4 regions of the Streptomyces sp. NPDC002403 genome follow, and region 1 is predicted to be linked to each of the others. Evidence: riboswitches for the same ligand, from Rfam matches in the RefSeq annotation. Region 1 holds a riboswitch; each other region holds the start of a gene.
The links. Region 1 has a riboswitch for cobalamin ahead of ACWCPY_RS23055 (hypothetical protein). Riboswitches for the same ligand answer to the same signal wherever they lie in the genome.
Positions count from the first base shown of each region.

Region 2: another riboswitch for cobalamin. It lies ahead of ACWCPY_RS03140 (prenyltransferase/squalene oxidase repeat-containing protein); the one in region 1 lies ahead of ACWCPY_RS23055 (hypothetical protein).
Region 3: another riboswitch for cobalamin. It lies ahead of ACWCPY_RS05525 (CbtB domain-containing protein); the one in region 1 lies ahead of ACWCPY_RS23055 (hypothetical protein).
Region 4: another riboswitch for cobalamin. It lies ahead of ACWCPY_RS13360 (ABC transporter substrate-binding protein); the one in region 1 lies ahead of ACWCPY_RS23055 (hypothetical protein).

Region 1 covers NZ_JBSFBQ010000021.1:86,113-88,304, reverse strand. The annotation lists gene ACWCPY_RS23055 (hypothetical protein) at 1-1,213, opposite strand, end outside; cobalamin riboswitch at 1,332-1,461, opposite strand; gene ACWCPY_RS23050 (prenyltransferase/squalene oxidase repeat-containing protein) at 1,788-2,192, shown strand, end outside.
Region 2 covers NZ_JBSFBQ010000002.1:145,424-147,615, forward strand. The annotation lists gene ACWCPY_RS03140 (prenyltransferase/squalene oxidase repeat-containing protein) at 1-1,055, opposite strand, end outside; cobalamin riboswitch at 1,166-1,299, opposite strand; gene ACWCPY_RS03145 (DinB family protein) at 1,405-1,974, shown strand; gene ACWCPY_RS03150 (MBL fold metallo-hydrolase) at 2,025-2,192, opposite strand, start outside.
Region 3 covers NZ_JBSFBQ010000003.1:197,156-199,347, reverse strand. The annotation lists gene ACWCPY_RS05530 (CbtA family protein) at 1-542, opposite strand, end outside; gene ACWCPY_RS05525 (CbtB domain-containing protein) at 570-788, opposite strand; adenosylcobalamin (AdoCbl) riboswitch at 792-940, opposite strand; gene ACWCPY_RS05520 (histidine phosphatase family protein) at 1,048-1,650, shown strand; partial or broken gene ACWCPY_RS05515 (glycoside hydrolase family 16 protein) at 1,841-2,192, shown strand, end outside.
Region 4 covers NZ_JBSFBQ010000009.1:60,700-62,891, reverse strand. The annotation lists gene ACWCPY_RS13365 (beta-ketoacyl-[acyl-carrier-protein] synthase family protein) at 1-637, shown strand, start outside; cobalamin riboswitch at 717-906, shown strand; gene ACWCPY_RS13360 (ABC transporter substrate-binding protein) at 942-2,009, shown strand; gene ACWCPY_RS13355 (FecCD family ABC transporter permease) at 2,006-2,192, shown strand, end outside.

The DNA.
Region 1 (2,192 bases):
TCGCGGCGGCCAGTACGTCGCCGAGGGTCGTGGTCGTCCCGGTCGGGGTGAAGGGCACCGAGCACACCTTCAGGTTGCCGGTGCCGTCGTCGACGGTGAGCGCGAGCTTGGTGGAGGTGCCGGCGGTGAAGGTGGGCTGGGCGACCCACCGCGGGGCACCCGGGGTGACCGGGACCGGCGGGGCAGCCGTGAACCCGCCGCCGGCGACCGCGCGAAGTGCGTCGATCGAGGAATAGGAGGAGGGCGCGGTGTCGGAAGGCTTGTACTTGAAACCGCCTGCCGGGTTGAACTGGTTCGCGATGAGGAAGTCGATCGGTGTCTTGCCGTTGACCGTGACGAAGTCGCCGGTCTGGGGGTTGATTCCGCAGGCGTTCAGGCCCGCCACGCCCCAGCCGTTGGAGCTGGTGTTGACTCCGTAGAGGGAGTTGAACGCACCGGTGGTGGCGACCAGTTTGCCCTTGAGGAAGTCCTTGGCCTGGACGACGTCCGCGTCGGTGTTGGGAACGCCCGAGACGCAGAGGGCGGCCATCGCGGCGCCGGTCATGTCGACGTCGCTCGCGGAGTTGAGAGCAGTGGGGTCGCCTTCGGCCCTGCTGAAGGTCCAGCCGCCGTCGACGTGCTGGTTGGCCCGGATACGGGTGACGATCGAGTCGGTCAGCGACTGCGGGATGCGGGCGCCGCCGGCCCGGGTCCTGGCACCGCCGAGGGCAAGTGCCGCGAAGACGGTGCCGTTGAAGTTTCCGGACGGACCGAAGTAGCCGGGCTCGGCGGTCTGCCAGTACGAGTAGATGTCGGCGACGAGGTTGCGGGAGGCGGAGACGCGGGCCGGGTCGATGCCGGCGGCGTACGCGTTCAGCGTGCCCCGCTCGTAGTCGGTGACCACGGGGGCGGCGGAGGGCCAGCCGGAGGTGGACAGCAGGTCGCGGTAGACGGTGCGGGCGTTCTTCGTGGTGTCACCACCTGGGGCGACATCGACGACGGCGGTGCCGGACGCCGCGAAGGCGCTGAACGCCCACTCGTTGGACAAACCTGAGCCGGCGTACGAACCGTCCGCCGCCTGGAGCGACTTGAGATAGGTGACGCCGTTGGTCCTGGACGTGGCCACCTGGGCGGGACTGGAGGTCGCGAAGGCGGGCAGAGCGGTGAGGGCGAGAGCGCCGAACGCTGCGGGCAGCGCGAGTGCGAGGCGGCGGGACGTACGAAGACGGGGCATGGCCTGCTCCTGGAATCGGCGGACGCCGGCCTCCAGTGCATGCCGGGCTTCTCCGTGCAAGGGCACGGCCGGGCATGGTCGGGAGCCGCCGTCCGGAACGCGTGGTACGGCTTCTTGTACTGCTTCGCCGTATGGGCATTCGGGCTCGGACACGGCCCCCGCCGCCCCACACCGCTGCGCGTCAGCTCCGGATTCACACCGGATTCCCCCATCTGGCAGCCCAGGACGCTACCCGAGTCGTCAAGGGTCCGCCAGCCATGCGGACGGGGACGGACCGCGGGTGTCCGGGATTCGTCCGGTGAGACACACACCGTCTTGACGCCCCGACCGGATCCGTGTTGCACTCCGGCTGACAAGCACTCAGCACCAGGGGAAGCCGGTCGAATTCCGGCGCTGACCCGCAACCGTAGGCCCGGTTCGTCCCGGGTGAGCCGGAATGCCTGGAGCAAGGACAGAGACACGAGGAACGCCGTCGCGGACTACGGCGTGGTCGTCGCACCCTCCCCATGGCACAGCAGCCGTGCGGGGACGCATCGCCACGTACGCAGCCGCCCGGCAGGGACGAGGGGGCCGCGTGGGGACCGAACAGCAGGCGAAACGGCGGACAAGCGGGAGACAGCGGCTGCTGTCCCTCTTGACCGCTTCCCTTCTGATGCTCGGTGCGGCAGTGGCGTTCTCCACCGCCTCGTCGGCGAATGCCGACCCCGTCGAGCAGTGCACCGCCACCACCGGCGCTGTTGTCGCCGTCGACTTCGGCCCCTTCGGCGGCCCGGTGGTACGCGGCTGCGACACCACCCCCACGACCGGCTACGAGTTGCTGCACGAGGGCGGTTTCAGCACCACCGGCACCGTCCACGACGGCGACGGATTCATCTGCCGGATAGGCAACGGCTCCTTCAACACCGGTACGCACTACCCCACTCCGGACAAGGAGGACTGCGTCCTCACCCCGCAGGCCACCGCGTACTGGTCGTACTGG
Region 2 (2,192 bases), on a different contig from region 1:
ACGCCGCCGAAGTCCCGGGCGTCGTCGCCGGTCGAGTGGGCGGCCAGGATCAGCTGGGCGTAGGCGGCCGGGCCGCTCCGGGCGGCCCAGTCCGCGGAGTTCTTCTTCAGCCAGCCGATGGCCCCGGCCGCCTTGTCCTGGTGGCCGGAGGCGGACAGGGCGACGACCGCGTCGGCGGTGTTGCCGAAGTCGGGCTGCGGGGTGGTGTCGGTGGCACCGGGCATCGGCGCCAGGTCCAGGTGGTTTCCGCCGGCGAGGGCGCCGACGAGGTAGTGGGCGCCGTTCTGGGCGGCCTGCTCGGGCGTGAGGCCGGAGCCCGGGTGGCAGCCGGGCGCCTTGCCCGCGGCGTTGTTCCCGACGGCCATCGCCTTGCCCATCGTGCCGAGCACGGCGGCCGCGGTGGCATCCGCGTTCGCGGTGAGCTTCCCCTTCTTGTCGGGCTGGTACGCGAAGGCACCGCCGTCCTTGCCGCCGCACGGGATCGCGAGCGCGAGCAGTGGGTCGTAGGGGGTCTTCCCGCCGGGGGTCGTGATGTCCGCGAGCCGCTGCCCCTGCCGGGCGAGGGCGCCGATCACCAGGGAGGTGGAGTTGGCGTCGCTGGGCGCTTTGGCGGTGTAGCCCCAGCCGCCGTCCTCGTTCTGCACGGACTTCAGCCAGCGCACCGAGTCGTTCACGGTCTCCCGGTGCCCGCCGACCTCGACCAGCGCCTGGGCGGCGGCCGCGGTGGCGTTGGTGTCCCGCACCGTCTTCGCGTCGCACGGCTTGGAGACATCGGGCCGGAACGCGGCGTAGGAGCCGTCGGCGCACTGCTGGGAGACCAGCCAGTCCACCGACTTCGCGGCCGGAGTGACCCCTTCCAGCCGCTGGGCGAGGAAGGACATCGACTGCCGCCACACCCCGTCGTAGGTGGGGTCGCCCGTGCCGTACAGCCCGGCGGGCAGTGCGGCGGACGGCGAGGGCGAGGGGGACGGCGCTGCGACCGCGACCGGCGCTGCGGCCGCGCAGAGCACGGCGGCGGTGGCGGCGAGCGTCGCTGCGCTGCGGCGTACGGTCATGGCGGGCGGGGCCTCTCCTGCGGGGTGAACCGGGCACAGGCACGCTCAGGCACCAGGCTCCGGCTCCGTATACCTCGACGGTGCCGACCACCGGTGGGTCCGGTGGTCCGAGCCGGTCACGACCGCGGACAGGGCATTCCGACTCACCGTCTCCCAGACGGTTCACGGCTGCGTGGTCAGTGCCGGATTCGCACCGGCTTCCCCCTGAACGGGCATGATGACGACCCGCACACTCTACCGGGCGGGCCCGGCCGGGCCCGGGGCGGCTTCGGCCCGCCGGCGACGCGGAACACCCACCGGAGGGCAACGGGGGAAACCCACTGGCGAGTTCGGCCCCGAACGGACGACCATGTCCCGCATGAGCGATCAACCCGCACGCTGGACCCAGGCGACCGTCTACCCCGACATGTGGGCGGACCCGGACGACGACCCCCGCAGCAAGGAGGGCACGAACCCGGAGGGCGAGCTCGCGACGCTCGCGGAGTATCTCAACGACTACCGGCTGACCCTGCGGATGAAGTGCGACGGCCTGGACGCGGAGCAGCTGGCCCGCCGCTCGGTCCCGCCGTCGACGCTGTCACTGCTCGGCCTCCTGCGCCACCTCGCCGAGGTGGAGCGGGACTGGCGCAACTGGATCACCGACGGCGAACCGCTGCCCAAGCTGTACGGCAAGCGTGACGCGGACTTCGACGGAGCCGTCGCCGACCAGGCCGTGGTCGACGCCGCCTACGCCGACCTGGAACGCGAGCAGGCCGCGACCGACGCCGCGCTGGCCGGCCACCCGGACCTGGGCGAGCGGCTGGGGAAGGACCGGATCTCCGTCCGGGAGCTGCTGGTGCACAGGATCGAGGAGTACGCCCGGCACTGCGGGCAGGCCGACCTGCTGCGCGAGTGCATCGACGGACGGGTGGGCCAGTGATGCCCGGCCGGTGAGCCGAACCGCGCGGGGCGGAGCGGCCCGCCCCGCACTCACACGGCCGTGTACGTCACCGGCTCGCTCCCCGGCACCGCCTCCGCGCGCCCGAGCTTCACCAGCCGCCGCAGATGGGCCTCCGCCTCCGAGACGGCGATGTTCCGGGAACCGTGCGGGATCTGCTCCCAGGGCCGGTTCCACTCCATCCGCTCGGCCAGCTCCCA
Region 3 (2,192 bases), on a different contig from region 1:
AGGACGTATCCGGCGGACGCCGCGATCGTCGCGTTCCAGTTGCCCAGACGGGGAGCCAGCCGTCTGCCGAGCATGACCGCGGCGACGGCCAGCAGCACGCTCAGGGCCACCATCAGGAAGAACAGAGCGGTACGCCGGCCGATGGTGTCGGGGTTGCCGACGGCCGGCGGGTTGGCCGGGTACTTCAGGAACGGCACGACGTACACCGTCAGCAGCGCCGCGCCCGCGATCAGTGCGGCCGTGGCCCGTGGGCCGAACCTGCCGATCCGGCCGAGGGCGTAGCAGAAGACAAGGGCGGCGATGCCGCCGATCGCCACACCGAAGACCAGCACACCGGTGGCGAGGCCGGCGGTGGACTGCATGGTGCGGCTGACCAGCTCCTCGCCGCCGTCGTGGTGATGACTGTGCGACTCCTCCAGGGCGATGGCCGCGTCCACACGCGACTCACCGAGGAAGAAGGCGACGAGCAGGGCGAGCACACCCGCGACGAGGCCGGCCAGCATGCCGCGCACGAGCAGGGCTCTGACAGATATGGAGTTCATGGGGCTTCCCCTGGATCGGACGGTACGTCAGTGGCAGGGGAAACCGAGGAGGTGGCGGCCGTCGTGGACCCACTCGTGGACACCTTCGCCGGAGATGACCGCGGTGGCGCCCTGCTCGGCGCCGACGAAGTACAGCAGTACGAGCATGAGGATGCCGAAGAAGACCGCCCAGGGGGCAATGGCCTTCAGGGAGATGGGGGTGATCGCCGGTACGGCGGTGGTGGCGGGGGCAGCGGTCTGTGCCATGGCAGAACCTCCTGAGGGAACACGCGTCCCGATCGTGGTGCCTGAGACGTGGGTGCTGGGTCTGACTTCCCGCACAGGTACGGGTTCACAGTGGCGCGACCGTGCCGGATTCTCACCGGACTTCCGTCACACCCACGTCATGTTGGCCGTGACCATACCGCTTGGGGACAGGTGCCGCCATGGTGCCGGCAACCGGGCCGGCCGGCCCTGATGCCATGGTGGGCACGGAGGGGCCGGAGTTCAGGGAGTTGACTGGGTCATGGCAGTACAGGTGATGTTGATCTCACCGGCGCTCAACGCCGCGCTGCGCGAGGCGCGCTTCGACGGCGACGCACCGCTCGACGCGGCCGGGGTCCGCCGGGCCCGGGCCGCCGCGGCGGCGGTGCCCGGGGCCGACCGGCTGCTGCGCGGACCGTCCGGGCGGTGCGCCGCGACCGCCGAGGCGCTGGGGCTGTGCGCCGAGGCCGAACCGGCTGTCCGTGGCTGGGACATGGGCCGGTGGAGCGGTCGACGGCTTGCCGCGGTGAGCGCGGCCGAGCCGGAGGGTGTGTCGGCCTGGCTGACCGATCCTTCGGCGGCTCCCCACGGCGGCGAGTCGCTGCTGGAGCTCTGCGCCCGGGCCGGGCGCTGGCTGGAGACACTGGCGTCCACCGAGGAGGTGGCGGGCGCGGAGGGTCGCCGCGTGCTGGGCGTCGTGGAGCCGGCGGTGGTGCGGGCCGTGATCGTGGGGGCGCTCGACCTGCCGCCGGAGGCGTTCTGGCGGCTGGATGTCGCCCCGCTGACGCTGACCGGACTCAGCGGGCGGTCCGGCCGGTGGAACCTGCGGTGCGGACAACCGCTGTCCCCGGCGCCGGCCGAATGATCCCGTCCGATCGTGTACGGACCCGCCGTTGGATCCAAGAACTGTGGTCCGTACCAAGGTCTTGACACGGTGTTGCTTCACTTCTTAAATCGCATACAGAACCAAGACCTCTCCCTGCTCCCCCCACAGCGGCCGCTTGTCAGTTTCATGACAATTACCGGCCGCTCCGTTCCGCACGGGAAGGACCCCCATGACCTCCCCCCATCTCCCCCGGCGCCTGCTCACGGCCGCGCTCTGCACACTCTCCGCGCTCGCCCTCGTCCCGGCCTCCTCCGGCCTCGCGGCCGGGGTGCCCGCACCCGGGCCGCGTACCGCCACGACGACGGCGGCCGCGACCTTCACCGACGACTTCGACGGCCCCGCGGGCTCCGCCGTGGACGGCGCCAAGTGGCAGATCGAGACCGGTGACAACGTCAACAACCACGAACGGCAGTACTACACGGCCGGGAACCGCAACGCGGCACTCGACGGCCAGGGCCATCTGGTCATCACCGCGCGCCGCGAGAACCCGAACAACTACCAGTGCTGGTACGGGACGTGCG
Region 4 (2,192 bases), on a different contig from region 1:
CGCCATGGCCGGGTTCGCCCGGTCCGGCGCCGGGGCCCGGAAGAACGGCGACCCGGCCGGGCTCTGCCGTCCCTTCGCGGCGGACCGGGCCGGACTGGTCATGGGCGAGGGCGCGGCCGTCATGGTGCTGGAACGGACACAGGACGCCCGGGCCCGGGGCGCGGCCCCACGGGCACTGCTCGCCGGCACCGGCGCCACCACCGACGCCCACCACCCCATCAGCCCGCATCCCTCCGGCGCGGTCGCCCAGGCGGCGGTGGAGGCCGCGCTGCGCGACGCGGGCTGGGCGGCCGAGGACGTCGAGCACGTCAACGCGCACGGCACCGCGACCCCGGTCAACGATGCCGCCGAGGCAGCCCTGATCGCCCGGGTCTACCCGCACCGGCCCCCCGTCACCGCCCCCAAGGGCGTACTGGGGCACTGTATGGGGGCGGCCGGAGCGATCGAGGCCGGACTCACCGTCCTCACGCTCCAGCGCGGAGTCGTCCCACCGATCGCCAACCTGGACGCCCCGGCGCCCGAGTTCGACATCGAATGCGTCACCAAGCAACCGCTGCGGCAGCCCATCCGGCGTGCCGTCAGCCATTCCTTCGGCTTCGGCGGACACAACGCCGTGATCGCTTTTCAGCGTCCGTAGGCATCCGGCAGGTGGTGCGACGGGAAACACCGCCCGGCGTACCACCGGCCACACCCCTCATGAGCTGCGCAGAGGCTCGTGATAGCTTGCCGGGGCCAGTCGAACTCCACGTAAGGGGTCAGGGAATCCGGTGCGAATCCGGAACTGACGCGCAGCGGTGAGGGGGACGGGCGGGGCCACGGCCACTGGGACCACCCGCGGGTGTCCTGGGAAGGCGTCCCGTCCGAAGGAACCCGAGTCCGAAGACCTGCTGGTACCCGCGGCCCGGTACCGGGCCGCGGACTCCGTACAGCGGGCTCCGCGCATGAGCCCCGAGACGCAGAGGGACTCCGTGCCGTCCATAGCCAGCCCTGTCCGCACCATGGCCCTGCTCTCGGCGGGGCTCGTCCTGCTGACCGCCTGCTCCGGCGGAGCCGGTGACTCCGCCGCGAAACCGGGGCCCGCGCACGGATACCCGGTGACACTGAAGAACTGCGGACGCACCGTCACCGTCGAAGCCGCGCCACGCCGCGCCGTCCCGGTGGACCAGGGATCGACGGAGATCCTGCTCTCCCTCGGCCTCGCCGACCGGCTGGCAGCCACCGCCACCTGGACCGACCCGGTGATGAAGGGCCTGGAGAAGGCCAACGACGGGGTGCCCAGGATCTCGGACAACCGGCCGTCCTCGGAGAAGGTCCTCGACCGCGAGCCCGATTTCGTCAGCGCGTCGTTCGCATCGACACTCGCCAAGGGTGGCGTCGCACCGCGCGAACAGTTCGAGGAACTCGGCGTCCCCACCTACGTCTCGCCCGCCGACTGCACCGGCAAGGACAACAGCAAGGGCGGCGACGGCTCCCGTACCGCGCGGCTGACCATGGACAGCGTCTACGGCGAAGTGCGCGATCTGGCCCGGGTGTTCGGCGTACCGGAGCGCGGCGACGCGCTCGTGGCACAGCTGCGGGCCCGGGTGAAGAAGGCGGCCGAGGGCATCGACGCCTCCGGAGCCACCCTCCTGTACTGGTTCTCCGACTCCAAGTCCCCGTACCTGGCCGGCTGCTGCGGAGCGCCCGGAATCATCACCGAGGAGCTCGGCGCGAAGAACGTCTTCGACGACACCCACGAGGAATGGCCCCAGATCAGCTGGGAGACCGTCGCCGACCGCAACCCCGATGTCCTGGTCATCGGCGACCTGACCCGCAGGGCCCAGACCGCCGAGAGCGCCGCGAAGAAGATCGAGTTCCTGGAGTCCAACCCGGTCACGAAGAACATGGACGCCGTCAGACACAAGCGGTACGTCCTGCTCAGCGGACAGTCCATGAACCCGTCCATCCGGACGGTCGAGGGCGTCGAACGCGTCGCCGCCGGGCTGCGCCGGTTCGGGTTCGCCGGGTGACGGGGACCGAACACGGCACCGCGGTGGCCGCGCCACCGGACCCCGGCACCTGCGCTGGTGCCGTGAAGGACGTACGGAGGCTGCGCGGCGGGGTCCTGTGGGTGTGCGGCATCGCGCTGCTCGTGGGCTCCGTCGCCCTGGCCGTCACCATCGGCCCCGCCCGGATCTCCGTGGCCGACGTCT